4 regions of the Pseudoduganella sp. R-32 genome follow, and region 4 is predicted to be linked to each of the others. Evidence: riboswitches for the same ligand, from Rfam matches in the RefSeq annotation. Region 4 holds a riboswitch; each other region holds the start of a gene.
The links. Region 4 has a riboswitch for cobalamin ahead of ACN9MU_RS01760 (TonB-dependent receptor). Riboswitches for the same ligand answer to the same signal wherever they lie in the genome.
Positions count from the first base shown of each region.

Region 1: linked by a shared signal. The riboswitch ahead of ACN9MU_RS31085 (TonB-dependent receptor domain-containing protein) and the one ahead of ACN9MU_RS01760 (TonB-dependent receptor) in region 4 are both predicted to bind cobalamin.
Region 2: linked by a shared signal. The riboswitch ahead of ACN9MU_RS29825 (cobaltochelatase subunit CobN) and the one ahead of ACN9MU_RS01760 (TonB-dependent receptor) in region 4 are both predicted to bind cobalamin.
Region 3: linked by a shared signal. The riboswitch ahead of ACN9MU_RS10635 (TonB-dependent receptor) and the one ahead of ACN9MU_RS01760 (TonB-dependent receptor) in region 4 are both predicted to bind cobalamin.

Region 1 covers NZ_CP183987.1:6,782,362-6,785,544, forward strand. Annotated here, with positions in the region: gene ACN9MU_RS31075 (adenosylcobinamide-GDP ribazoletransferase) at 1-531, shown strand, start outside; gene ACN9MU_RS31080 (histidine phosphatase family protein) at 522-1,061, shown strand; cobalamin riboswitch at 1,056-1,276, shown strand; gene ACN9MU_RS31085 (TonB-dependent receptor domain-containing protein) at 1,346-3,183, shown strand, end outside.
Region 2 covers NZ_CP183987.1:6,498,019-6,501,201, reverse strand. Annotated here, with positions in the region: gene ACN9MU_RS29845 (hypothetical protein) at 1-488, shown strand, start outside; gene ACN9MU_RS29840 (YkgJ family cysteine cluster protein) at 493-753, opposite strand; gene ACN9MU_RS29835 (YkgJ family cysteine cluster protein) at 768-1,010, opposite strand; gene ACN9MU_RS29830 (hypothetical protein) at 1,050-1,355, opposite strand; cobalamin riboswitch at 1,506-1,722, shown strand; gene ACN9MU_RS29825 (cobaltochelatase subunit CobN) at 1,763-3,183, shown strand, end outside.
Region 3 covers NZ_CP183987.1:2,319,655-2,322,837, forward strand. Annotated here, with positions in the region: gene ACN9MU_RS10630 (M1 family metallopeptidase) at 1-1,472, opposite strand, end outside; cobalamin riboswitch at 1,557-1,752, shown strand; gene ACN9MU_RS10635 (TonB-dependent receptor) at 1,825-3,183, shown strand, end outside.
Region 4 covers NZ_CP183987.1:380,393-383,575, reverse strand. Annotated here, with positions in the region: gene ACN9MU_RS01760 (TonB-dependent receptor) at 1-1,589, opposite strand, end outside; cobalamin riboswitch at 1,663-1,889, opposite strand; gene bluB (5,6-dimethylbenzimidazole synthase) at 1,892-2,545, opposite strand; gene ACN9MU_RS01750 ((2Fe-2S) ferredoxin domain-containing protein) at 2,554-2,886, opposite strand; gene cobJ (precorrin-3B C(17)-methyltransferase) at 2,883-3,183, opposite strand, start outside.

The DNA.
Region 1 (3,183 bases), 470 kb from region 4:
CACGAGGACGGTTTTGCCGATAGCTGCGATGGCCTGGGCGGCGGTCACACGCGCGAGCGCGTGCTGGAGATCATGAAGGATTCGCGCATCGGCGCGTATGGAGCCATCGGCATCGGCCTGATGCTGGCAACCAAGGTGGCGGCGCTGGCCAGCATGCCGAAGCTGGCGGTGCTTGGTGCCCTGCTGGCGGCCCATCCGCTGTCGCGCCTCATGGCCTGTTCGCTGATCTGGCGCATGGAGTATGCGCGCGCGGAGGGCAAGGCCAAGCCGCTGGCGCAGGAAATGCGCGGCGGCGAGTTCGCCATCGCGACGCTGACGGCCGCGCTGCCCGCGGCGGGCGCGCTGGTCGTGGGCTGGCTGCCGCCGGCTGCATTGGGCGCCGGCCTGGCCGGCATGCTGCTGGCGACGCTCTGGCTGGCGCGCAAGTTCCGGCAACGCCTGGGCGGCTATACTGGCGACTGCCTTGGCGCTGTCCAGCAATTGACCGAAGCCGTGTTCTACGTCGCGGCACTGGCCTGCATGTGGAACTGATCCTCGTCCGCCATCCGCAGCCCGATGTCGCGCCCGGCCTGTGCTACGGCAGCAGCGACATTCCGGCAGCAGCGGACGCCCTGGCCGCCGGCCACGCCGCCCTGGCGCCGCAACTGGCCAGCGCCCTCACCCGCGGCTACCGCCTGTACTCCAGCCCCCTGCGGCGCTGCACGGCCCTGGCCTCCCTGCTGGGCGCCTTCACGTCCGACCCGCGCCTGGTGGAAATGGATTTCGGCGCCTGGGAGCTGTGCAGCTGGCCCGACGTCGCGCGCGCCGAGGTCGATGCCTGGGCCGCCGACCTGCTCGATTACCGCCCTGGCGGCGGAGAAACCGTGCGCGAGGTGGCGCGCCGCGTGCAGTCCTTCCTCGATGAGTTGCAGCACGACGCCATTGTCGTCTGCCACGCCGGCACCATGCGCCTGATGGCGGCCATCGCCGCCGGTGAGCCCTTGCAGCAGGCGGCCGCCAGGCCAAACCACATCAAGTATTGCGGGATCCTTCGCTTGTCCTGGCCAGCCAAGTCCGTATAATGGCGGGGTTTTGGTGCCCGCAATCGAATTCTCGAATGCAGTTAAACGGGAAACACGGCGCTGTCCCTGACAGCCAACGTGTGCTGCCCCCGCAACGGTAAGCAAGTGCCGCCTTCAATGTGCGGCAGCGACCTCCCGGCCACTGTGCGCAAGCATGGGAAGGCCAGGCCGCCAGACTTGCCAGCCCGGATACCGGCCAGACCAGGTGGGAACGCGCCCTGCGCCCGTTCCTGTTCATGCCGGCTTACGGGGACGTGGGCCGGCGGCTCGTTACGAAAGTTGTCATGTCCTTTCCCCTTACCCGGCAAGCGGCCATCGCGTCGCTGGCACTGGCCGTTGCCGCACCTGCCGTCGAAGCACAAACCCAGGCTGCCGTACTGAATTCCGTGCTGATCACCGCCACCCGCACGCCGCAAGCAGCACGCGACATCATCAGCGACACGCTCAGCATCGGCCCAGAGGAAATCGCGCGCAGCGGCGCCGGCTCCATCACCGAACTGCTGCAGCGCCAGCGCGGCATCGAAGTGAGCCGCAACGGCGGACCGGGCACCAATGCCAGCGTGTTCCTGCGCGGCTCCAACGGCAACCAGGTCATCGTCCTGATCGACGGCGTACGCATCGGCTCCGCCAGCAGCGGCGCGGCCGCCTGGAATGCCATTCCGCTGTCCGCCGTCGACCATATCGAAGTCGTGTACGGCCCGTTGAGCACCCTGTACGGCGCCGATGCCATCGGCGGCGTGGTGCAGATCTTCACGAAGAATGGCCAGGGCAGCCCGGCGATCGATGCCGGCGTATTGGCAGGCACTTACGGCACCCGATCCGGCACCGCAGGCATTGCCGGCAGCGCCGGCGCCTTCAACTATGCCCTCAGCGCGGGCAAGGAACGCTCCGGCGGCTTCTCCGCCACGCTGCCGGCCAGCTCCAGCTACAACAGCGATGACGACGGCTACGACCGCAAGCACGCCAACGGCCAACTGGCCTGGCAGGTCGCGCCCGGCCACGAGCTGGGCGTGCAGTTCCTGCATAGCGACCAGGAAGCGGATTACGATAGCGGCACCAAGGTGCGCGCCTGGAGCACGCAGAAGCTCGACACCGCCGCGCTTTACTCGCGCAACCGCCTGAGCGACGCCTGGCAGATGACGACGCAAGCCGCGCAATCGCGCGACAAGTCCGGCAGCTTTGCCGCCACCGCCAGCCAGATCGATACCAAGCAGACCCAGTTCAGTTGGCAGAACGATATCGCGCTGGGCACCGACAGCCTGCAGCTGCTGGCCGAACACCGCAAGGAAGAAATCGAATCCAACACCGCCGCCCTGGTGCGTGAGCGCAGCACCACTTCCTGGGCCGCCAGCTACAACATGAAGCGCGGCGACCACCTGCTGGCCGCCGCCGCCCGCAACGACGACAGCTCGCAGTATGGTTCGAAGAGTACCGGCTCGCTGGGCTACGGCTACCGCATCACGCCGGGCCTGCGCGTCAACGCCAGCTACGGCACCAGCTTCCGCGCGCCGACGTTCAATGAGCTGTACTACCCCGGCTACGGCCTGCCGGCCAATCGCCCGGAAGAAGGCCGCAACCGCGAAATAGGCGTCCACTTCGAACAGGGCGGCACAGCGCTGGGCGCCGTGGCATACCGCAACAAGCTGACCGACCTGCTGGTGAACATCGCCCCTTGTCCGCTGCCCGGCTTCCGCCTTGGCTGCGCCTACAACGTCAACCAGGCCACGCTGGAAGGCATCTCCCTGTCGGCACGCCAGCAGCTGGGCAGCAATTTCACGCTGTCCGCGAGCGCCGACCTGCAGAACCCGCAGGACGACATCAGCGGCAAGCTGCTGGTGCGCCGCGCCAAGCGCCACGGCAACCTAGCGCTGGAATATACTGCGGGCAGCCTGAGTACCGGCGCCGAGTGGCAGCTTTCCGGCTACCGTTTCGACGATACGGCCAACCGCAACCGCCTGGGCGGCTACGGCTTGCTGAACCTGTATGCGGCCTGGGAATTCGACCGTTCCTGGACTGCCACCCTGCGCTGGAACAACGTGGCCGGCAAACACTATGAACTGGCGCGCAATTACGCCACCGCCGGTTCCACCGTGTATGCCGGCCTGCGCTTCAGCTACAAATA
Region 2 (3,183 bases), 750 kb from region 4:
GTCAATCAAACGACAACCCGAACCGTGTCTGGCTCTGGTGGGATGCCAGTGGAGATTTCTCCGCTTCGATGTTCTTCTGCCTGAAATATCTGCCTGAGTCTTTAGTCGAGCCTTGGCTGCGTTCCGTGTTCGATATCCCCTCACCGCACTGGCGCGCGCAGGTCGTCGTCTGGCTGGTTGGTGCGCATGGGATCCTGAACGACACAATGCGGTGGCCATCTGAATTTTCGCTGGAAGCCCGACCATACATCGGTTGGGAATGGAGTCATTGTCTCGAGGCCCGGCTGACGGTTGTAGACGACAGCGGCGCGCCGCCGGTAGCGGCGCTTGTCCCTGAGGCTGCCCGAACGGCAACGCTGGACGTGGTTCGATCGTACTTCAGCGAAGATCGATTCCTGGAATGGGTCACTTGCATTGCGACTGTTCCATATCTGGAAGCGGAACTGGCTGAAATTCCTTCGACATTCGCAACGCTCTACGTTCGCTAGCGGCTCACGGACAGGTTTCGCGTTCCAGCACCGCGAGCCACGTCATCGCCTGTTCCCGACTCTCGCCGCACATTTCGGCCGAAGGCTGCAGGCCGCCGCAGAAGGCCGGGCGTTCCGGCTTGCCGAAGATCTTGCAACGGTTATCGTCGCCCAATTGGACGCAGCGCACCCCGGCCGGTTTGCCGTTCGGCATTCCGGGAATCGGGGACGTAATCGAGGGCGCCGTGCAGCAGGCGCCACAGGCTGGGCGGCATTGGAAACTCATGGTGGGCCAGTATTTTACAGCTTCGGCCAACCCAGCCAGCGCATGGCCTGCTCGCGCGACTCGCCGCACACTGCTTCGTCGGCCCTGAATTCCACGCACACGAGGGGGCGTTCGGGCAAGCCATACAGCTTGCAGCGCATGTGTGAATCGAGCTGGATGCAGGGCACGCCTGCCGGTTTGCCTTCAGGCATGCCGGGAATCGGGCTGGAGATCGCGGGCGCCGTACAGCAGGCGCCGCATTGTGGACGGCACGGGATCGGGGTGCGGTTCACAGCCGTGCGGGCGGCTTTGCCTTGCTAATGGATAACGTGGTGCGTGCGGCCGCCGAAGGCCTTGAGGGCGTCGGACAGCGACACTTCAATCTGTCCCAGGTGGGCGTCAGCCAGCACCCAGGGCTCGCCGTCCGCGGCATGGCGCTTGGCCACTTCACGTTCGACCATGGCCGCCATGCGCTCATGCAGCACTTGCTGGTAGCGCGGCGAATCCGGATTCCCAGCCTGGGCACGGGCATACATATCGGCCCCTTCCCAGAGTTCCTGGATGCGCTCATCCGCAAGTCCGGAGGCGGCTGCCAGGACTTGTAATGTTGTCTTGTTATGCATTTTTACTCTCCCAGACACGTTCTTTGACGCGTACTTAGCAGTAAATACCTAATTCTCACGAATTACCAATCATTTCTAAGAAGTGGATCTTTATAACAACAGTCGTTGCTCTTCTGGCTAGATTGTTGGCCAAGTGCAGTCTGTTAGAATGACGCACGTTATGTGATTGGTGCCTTCCTGCAAGCCTGCCGGGAGGTGAAACGGGAAGCCGGTGCCGCGCGGGATAGCCATCTTGCGCCAGTCCGGCGCAGCCCCCGCTGCTGTAAGCCGGACGAAGCTGACCAACGCCACTGTGCATCGCACGGGAAGGCCAGGCCAGCGGAGGAAGAAGGCGAGCCAGAAGACCGGCCGGTCACTTTTGATTGTGCGAAGCCCGGGGTGTGGTTTTGCGTGCTCGGAATCCTGCTGTGCCTACCACTACCTTTGCCCGGACCATTACGGTCCTGCTATGTGCGTTCGCTTGCGCGCGTGCCAACGCCGCCGTGCTGTTTGCCATCGTGACCGAACGCGCTGCGCCTGTCGCCATCGAGGCGGCCCATCGCCACCTGGCCGGCCATCCCCAGGACCGTATCGTGTTGCGCACGCCCGCGCAATGGATGGCGGCCGACGACAAGCAAGCCGCCCAGTGGCTGGCGCAGGCGGACAGCATCCTGGCCGTATCGCTGTTCGGCGACCCGGCCCGGCGCCTGAAGGAATTCTTGCCGCGCCATGCCCGCCCGCAGGCCAGCGTGCTGGCCATGAATGGCGAGGCCACGCTTAGCCTGCTGTCGCGCGGACGGCAGGGCAGCTTGCAGGGCTTTTCGCCTGAAACGCTGCGCCAGCTCTCGACCGAGCAGCCGCCGGAAGCGGCACTGCAGGCAGCCAGGGCGCGACCGGCGGCAGGCCAGTGGCTGGCTGCGCGCCAGGTCTGGCAGGCCGGTGGCCGCGACAACACGGCAGCGCTGCTTGCGCACCTGCTCGACCCCTCGCGCGCCCTGGCCGAGCCGCAGCCGGAACCGACGCTGCGCCTGCGCGCCGGCCAGCGCGAACTGCACGACGCGGCGGCATGGGGCAGGGCGGCGCAGCTAGGCCTGCAGGCGCGTCCTACCGTGGTAGTGCTGGACCTGTCGAACATGGATGGCACGGTGCCCGATGCCGTCTGCAAGCAAGTCGAACGCATTGGCCAGCAATGCGTGCAGGTGCTGCCGCGCTGGGGCGGCGCCTCGCGCGAGGCGCTTGAGCGCTTGCCGGAACTGATTGCGCCTGCCGTGCCGGCCGCCATGGTGGTGCTGCAGGACTTTGTGGTGGGCGCCGCCGAAGGGCGCGAAGCCGTCAGCGAGGCATTCAAGAAGCTCGATATCCCGCTGTTCAAGGCGATCCGGCTGTCCGACCGCACCGCCATGCAATGGCGCTTGTCGCCGGACGGCTTGCCGCCTGATTCGGTGCAGTACCGCGTGGCGCTACCCGAGCTGCAGGGCATCGGCCAGCCCATCGTGGTGGCGGCACTGGGCGAGCCGCAGCGCGACAAGCTGACCGGCATCGAGAATCGCCCGCCGGTAGTACTGGCGGCGGAAGCGGAGCGCCTGGCTGCGCGCGTCGAGCGCTGGCTGGCCTTGCGCGCCAAATCCAACCGCGACAAGCGCGTGGCGCTGGTGTACTACAATCACCCGCCGGGCCGCCAGAACATCGGCGCCGACAACCTTGATGTGCCGGCTTCGCTGTTCGACATGCTGCACGCCCTGAAGGACGCCGGCTACACGGTCGGCGAATTGCCGGCCACGCCGGAAGCGCTGCTTGACCGCATCATGGCGCACGGCGTCAACCTGCCTGAGGACCGCGGCGCCTTGCG
Region 3 (3,183 bases), 1.9 Mb from region 4:
TAGGCATTCTGGCCCAGCGGATCGGAGGGCTCGTCACGCGGCGTGCCCTGGCGTTCGAACTCGAAGCCCTTGATGGTGGGCGCAAATCCGATCGCGCGCAGGAACGGCGTCGTGAGGTAGGCCTTGCGGCCCGTATCGCGCAGCATGCGCTGGTTCCAGTACTCGTTCAGGCCTTCGTCCAGCATCGGCTCTTCGAACTCGTTGCTGGCGAGGATGCCGTAGAAGTAGCCATGGCCGAATTCGTGAATGGTGACGAAATCCAGCGCCGCCGATGCGAACGTGCCCGGCTTCAGGCCGGCAAAGTTGTCGACAGTGAAGAAGGTGGGGTACTCCATGCCGCCCGCTTCGCTGGCGTTATGCGGAGGAATGACCACAGTCACGGTTTTGTACGGATAGGGGCCGAGGGTCTTCGAGAAGTAGTCCAGCGAATCCTTGGTGGCCTGCAAGGCAGGCGCCGCGTTGGATGCGAATTCCGGCGGATAAAGCACGGTGATCTTCACTTGCGGGCTGCCGGGCCCGGTCCAGGTGCCGGTCAGCGGTGCCGCAGTGCGCTTGTCGGCGGTCCACGCGAAATCGTGCACGTCGCCCTGCACGAAATGGTGGGTCAGCTTGCCGTCCTTTTCCTGCGGGGCGCCCTGCAGTTCGCCGGTGGCTCCCACGGTATATTCCCTGGGGACGGTGAGCTTGACGTCATAGCTGCCAAAGTCCGCGTAATACTCGGATTCCGCGTGGTATTCATGCGCGTTCCAGCGCACCGCGGTGGCGCCCCGTTCGCCCGGCAGTTCCAGCACGGCGATCTTGGGGAACCATTGCGCCACCAGGTGGAAGCTGTCGAAGTAGCCGCTGCGCGCCATCACGCGCGGAAGCTGGTCGAAAAAGGCGATATCGAGCGTGGTGCTGGCGCCCGCTGCGACAGCCTGCGGCAGGTCAAGGCGCACCACGGTCTGGTCGGCCGCCGGGCCGCCGTCGGGATGCACGAAAGTCCACGGCACCTTGGCGCCGCCTTGCTGCACGCTGCGCAATTCCGTGTAGCCCCATTCTCCATCTTTGCTCAGGGCGCTGTTGCGAATGCCGCTGCCGGTTTTGCGCTCCTCGGTGTGGAAGGTGCTGTAGCCGTTCTGGAAGGCATTCAGGTACAGGTGCAGGTAGACGCTGCGCACCGGTTCGGCGCTGCGGTTGCGCCAGGTCAGGCGCTGCTTGCCGTCGATGGTGTGCTTGACCGGGTCCAGGCTGGCTTCGATCTGGTAGTCCACCACGCGGTCGGACAACGTGGCCTCCTGGCCGGTGCGGATGCCGCCCCAGGCGCCGGGAGCGCTGGGCTGCATGACGGCGGCCGCCTTGGCTGGCGCCAGTGCGATGCCGCTACCGGCTTCCGGCACGGTGGCGGACGTCGCGCCACCGGCCCACAGGCTGGCCTGGACCGCGACCCCGCCCAACAGGGCGGCCGCGGCCAAAAGGTGAGTGATGCGCATAAGACTCCATTAGGTTTTTTGCAACACCAAAATATAGCCCGGGTGGCGGCCGATTGCCAAACTTTTATGCCAACTTTAACCGGCGTATAATGGCGGCGCCTTGGTGCCCGCCTCCTGTTCATGGAGGCAGTTAAACGGGAAACGCAATGTGCTGCCCCCGCAACGGTACGCAAGCGCCGTCATTGAGACGGCAGGCCGCGCCAATTAGCCACTGCTGCTGCAGGAAGGTGGCCCGGTCAGTCTTGCCAGCCCGGATACCGGCCAGGGAGGTGGAAGCGCGCCCGCGCAGGGTTCGTCTTCTGTGGATTCCGGCTGCGGGGACGCAGGCGGATACTCTTTCTACTGATTTGCCATGACCTTCATCACTTCGCGCTGCGCCGTTGCCGCAGCGGTTGCCCTGTGCTTTGCCGCAGCGGCCCAAGCCCAATCGAACACCGTTGTCGTTTCCGGTTCCCGCTTCGCCAGCGATCCGTCGCTGCTGCCGATCGGCGCCACCACCATCACCGCGGCCGACATCCGCCGCGCCGGCGTGTCCGACGTCAACCAGGCGATCCGCAAGATCGGCGGCGTGTACGGCCGCCAGAGCCTGACCGGCAGCCCCGACTTCGGCCTCGACCTGCGCGGCTTCGGCACCAACAGCGACCAGAACGTGGTGATTGTGCTGGATGGCGTGCGCCTGAACGAAAACGAGCTGTCCAGCGCAACCCTGTCCACCATTCCGATCGACATGGTGGAGCGCATCGACATCATGCGCGGCGGCGCCAGCGTGCTGTATGGCGAAGGCGCCACCGGCGGCGTGATCCAGATCACCACCAAGCGCCCGCAAGCCGGCGAGCGCAGCGGCAATATGTTCACTGAGCTGGGCCAGTTTGACAGCGGCGAGGTGCGCGCCAGCGTGGCACAGGGCTTCGACGGCTTTGCCTTCGACGCGTCGGCCGGCCACCAGCGCTCCGACAACTACCGCGACAACAATGAATTCAAGCAGTCGCGCCTTGACGGCGGCGTGAAATTCAGCACCGGCGTGGGCAGCTTCTCGCTGCGTGCCGACATCGCGCGACAGGACCAGCGCTTCGCCGGCAGCCTGACGGAAGCGCAATTCAACGCCAATCCGCGCCAGACCCTGACCCCGAACGATTTCGGCAAGCTCGATAGCGACCGATATACCGCCGCCTGGGAGCACAAGGTAGGCGCCTTCGACCTGGCTGCGGAGCTGTCGCATCGCAAGAAGGAAGCGGAAGCCACTTACTTCAGTCCATGGGGCGTTTCCAGCTCCGCCTACGACACGAAGCAGACCCAGTTCTCGCCGCGCGTGCGCCACCTTGGCCAGTTCGACGGCATGCTGAATGAACTGGTCGCCGGCTTTGACTTCGGCCGCTGGAACCGCGTCACCACCGCGTCCTTCTCCGCCGCCGACGCCAGCCAGCGCAGCAAGGCTTTCTACCTGCGCGACGAAATGAAGTTCTCCGGCCCGCAGCAATTCCGCCTGGCCGCCGGCGTGCGCCGCGAACTGTTCGACAAGGATTCGATCGATCCAGTGCCATTCACCACCGCCACCTACAGCGTGAAGCAAGCCAACAACGCCTGGGAAGTGCAGGGCAGCATGCTTGCCGCGCCGGGCCTGACAGCGTGGGCCAAGATTGGCCAGAGCTACCGCGTCGCCAACTCCGACGAGAACGGCTTCACTCCGCAGGCCAACAAGCCGCTGGAAACC
Region 4 (3,183 bases):
GAACGCTTGCTGGCGCGGCTCGGCGCCGTGTCGCCGGCATCGCCGGAAAATACCAGTTCGGACCCGGAACGCAGGCGCCACAGTGCGACCGAGCTTTGCAGGCCGGTCACGAACTCGCTGCGGGCGCCGACTTCCGCACCGCGCGTTTTCACCAGCGGCGTGACAGGATCGACAGGCTCGCGTTCGCGTGGCGACAGGCGTGCCGTGGTACCGCGCGCATCGTTGCTGTGGAAGCCTTCGCCGTAGTTCACAAAGAACTCCGTCTTGCTCCAGGGCCCGAGCACAAGCGAGATCTTGGGTGATGCAATGTGATCATTCACCTTCCCGCTGTTCTCCGCGATGGAGCTGCCGACATTAAAGCGGTAGCTGTCGTAGCGCACGCCGGCAATGGAGCGCAGCCAGTCCGTCCACTGCACAGTGCTCTGGAACCATGCGGCCACACTCGCCTCGGTAACGCGCGATTCGGCGATCGGATGCCGCACCTGCTGCTGCGTCGTAGCGTACAGCCCGACTGGCGCAATGCGGTCGAAGCGCCCCTGCACGCCGATGTTGTTCTCCATCGAGCGTTGGCCGAGTTGACCGAACCAGGTTTGGGTCAGGTCGAAACCCGTCATCTTGCGGCGTTCCGTCTGCAGCACCTGGTCGCCGTTGACCGGATCGTCGAGGAAATAGGTGACGTCGTTGTACAGCGAGAGATCGTTGCGCACCAGGTAGGCGTGCGCCTCCGTCAGCGTGTCGCCCGCGCGCTTGCGCCATTCGGCGGAAAGGCTGTAGCGCGCGGTGCGTCCGCCGTCGCTCGGATCGGCTGCCCCGAATTCATCCAGCCGTCCGTCCTGTACCGCGCGCAGCGGGATCTGGCTGGTCGCGTGCCAGCCGGCCTTGTAAGCCATGCCGGTAATGCTGAAACGCTCCGCGCTGTTGCCCGAACTGTATCGCAGCACACCCGTCGATTTGTGGAACGCTTCCGGCATCTGCCAAGGGCCGTCGTTGTGGCCCAAATCGAGTGCATACAGCAGGTTGCCGTTGCCAACCTCGGTGGAATTCGCCACTACGCCGCGGCGATAGTTATCCGCGCCGACGGTCAGCGATGCAAAATATTCGTTCAGCTTATCGGACAGGCCCATATGCGCGGCGCCGGCCGATGCAAAATCGCCTTCGTCTGCGTAATAGGGGCCTTTGCGGTAGCGGATGCGGCCAACCAGTTCTGGAATCAGGAAATTCAGGTCCGTATAGCCCTGGCCGTGGCCGTGCGTGCGCATATTGACCGGCATGCCGTCGACGAAGGTGGCGAAGTCGGTACCGTGGTCCAGGTTGAAGCCGCGCAGGTAGTACTGGTTCGCCTTGCCGTCGCCGCTGTGCTGGGTGACGATCATGCCCGGCACGAATTCAAGGATCTCGCCGGGCCGCAAGGCAGGCCGGTTGGCGATCAGTGCTGAGGTGATGGTTCCTTCGCTGGCTGCGTCGGAAGTGCGAATGCCATTGTCATAGTGGTGGCCAACGACGTACACCCTGGCTGGTGTCTCTTGCTCTTGTGCCTGCGCGACAGCACACAAGGCCCCCGCGATCATGGGGATCAGTTTCTTTTTCATTATGGATGTTTGAATCGGCAATCCCGCCCACCTCCCCGTGAGCGCGACCGAACAGCGCGCGCATCTTCCCGATGCGTGCACCACCTGTCTGGCCGGTATCCGGGCTGGCAAGGCGGACCGTCTTGCCTTCCCATGCTTGCGCACAGTGGCTTGTGTAGACGGCCTTCGTTGGAGAACGATGCTTGCTTACCGTTGCGGGGGCAGCACACCCTGGCCTGCCGGCTGAACCAGCACGGCCATGTGTTTCCCGTTTAACTGCACGCTTGAACGCGCGCGAGGCACCAAACGGCGGCGATTATACGCTATGCACTGTTGTTATCCTGCCACCGGTCGGTATAAACCAGGTCGGCCAGTTTGCCGCGCATGGCCCATCCCTCGAGCTCCAGCATCGGCTTGGGATAAAAGCCGGCGACGTGGCCCAGGCAGATGATGGCGACCGGCTTGCCGCCAGCGGGGATGCCCAGCAAGGCCGCCAGCTTGAGCGGGTCGAACAGCGACACCCAACCCATGCCCAGGCCTTCCGCACGGGCGGCCAGCCACATGTTCTGGATGGCGCAGGCGACCGAGGCCAGGTCCATTTCAGGCAATGTACGGCGGCCGAAGATGTGCTTTTCGCGATGGTCCATCAGGGCCGCCACCAGCACTTCGCCGCAGTCGCGGATGCCTTCGACCTTCAGCCGCATGAACTCTTCGTTGCGGTCGCCGAGAGCGGCGCCGGTGGCCCGGCGCTCCTCGTCAACCAGCCGATACATCTGCTCGCGCAGCTCGGGGCTCTGGATGCGGATGAAGCGCCAGGGCTGCATCAGGCCGACACTTGGCGCGTGGTGGGCCGCTGCCAACAGGCGCATGAGGAGGTCTTCATCGATTGCACCAGGTACGAAGTGGCGCACGTCGCGCCGTTCGGCAATTACACGATAAACGGCATCAATCGCTGCCTGGTCAAAACTGCTTTGCACTTCTACTCTCACTGTTGATGGAACACGATTTCCTCAACGGCCTGTCCATTGCACAGGTGTTGGTCGATGATGCGGTCCATGTTCTCGGGAGTGACATTGTAGTACCAGGTGCCGTCCGGCTGGACGCAGACGATCGGGCCGCCCTTGCAGGCCGCGAAGCAGCTTACCCGGCTGCGCTTCACGCGCAGTTCGCCTTCGTTCAAGCCCGCGGCCTTGAACTTGTCGCCCAGGCTGTCGAACAGGGCCTGCGACTGGCCGTCGGCAGTGCAGCGCGGGCCGGTGCAAATCAGCAGGTGGCGGTGGTAGCTGCTGATCTTTGGTTTTACCGGGGTGTCGCTCATGCTTCGCTCCCTTCCGCTTCGGTGCTGGTCTCGCCTTCCCACGGCTCGTCGAGCGTGGCGCGGATATAGTCGGCGGGCAGTCGGTACTGCGCAGCCAGTTCTTCAATGCTTGCACCGGCTTCGTGTTCGGCACGCAGCGTATCGAGCCATCCCAGCAGGCCTGTCGACAGGGAACGGCCTGCACGCTCACCTTCGCGCGTCGCGCCACCCTCTTGCATGTCGTATTTGTTGGCGTAGCCGCGCGGCGTTACCATCAGGCCGTTGCGCATGAAGGTGTTGCTGTTGCCAATCAGGACA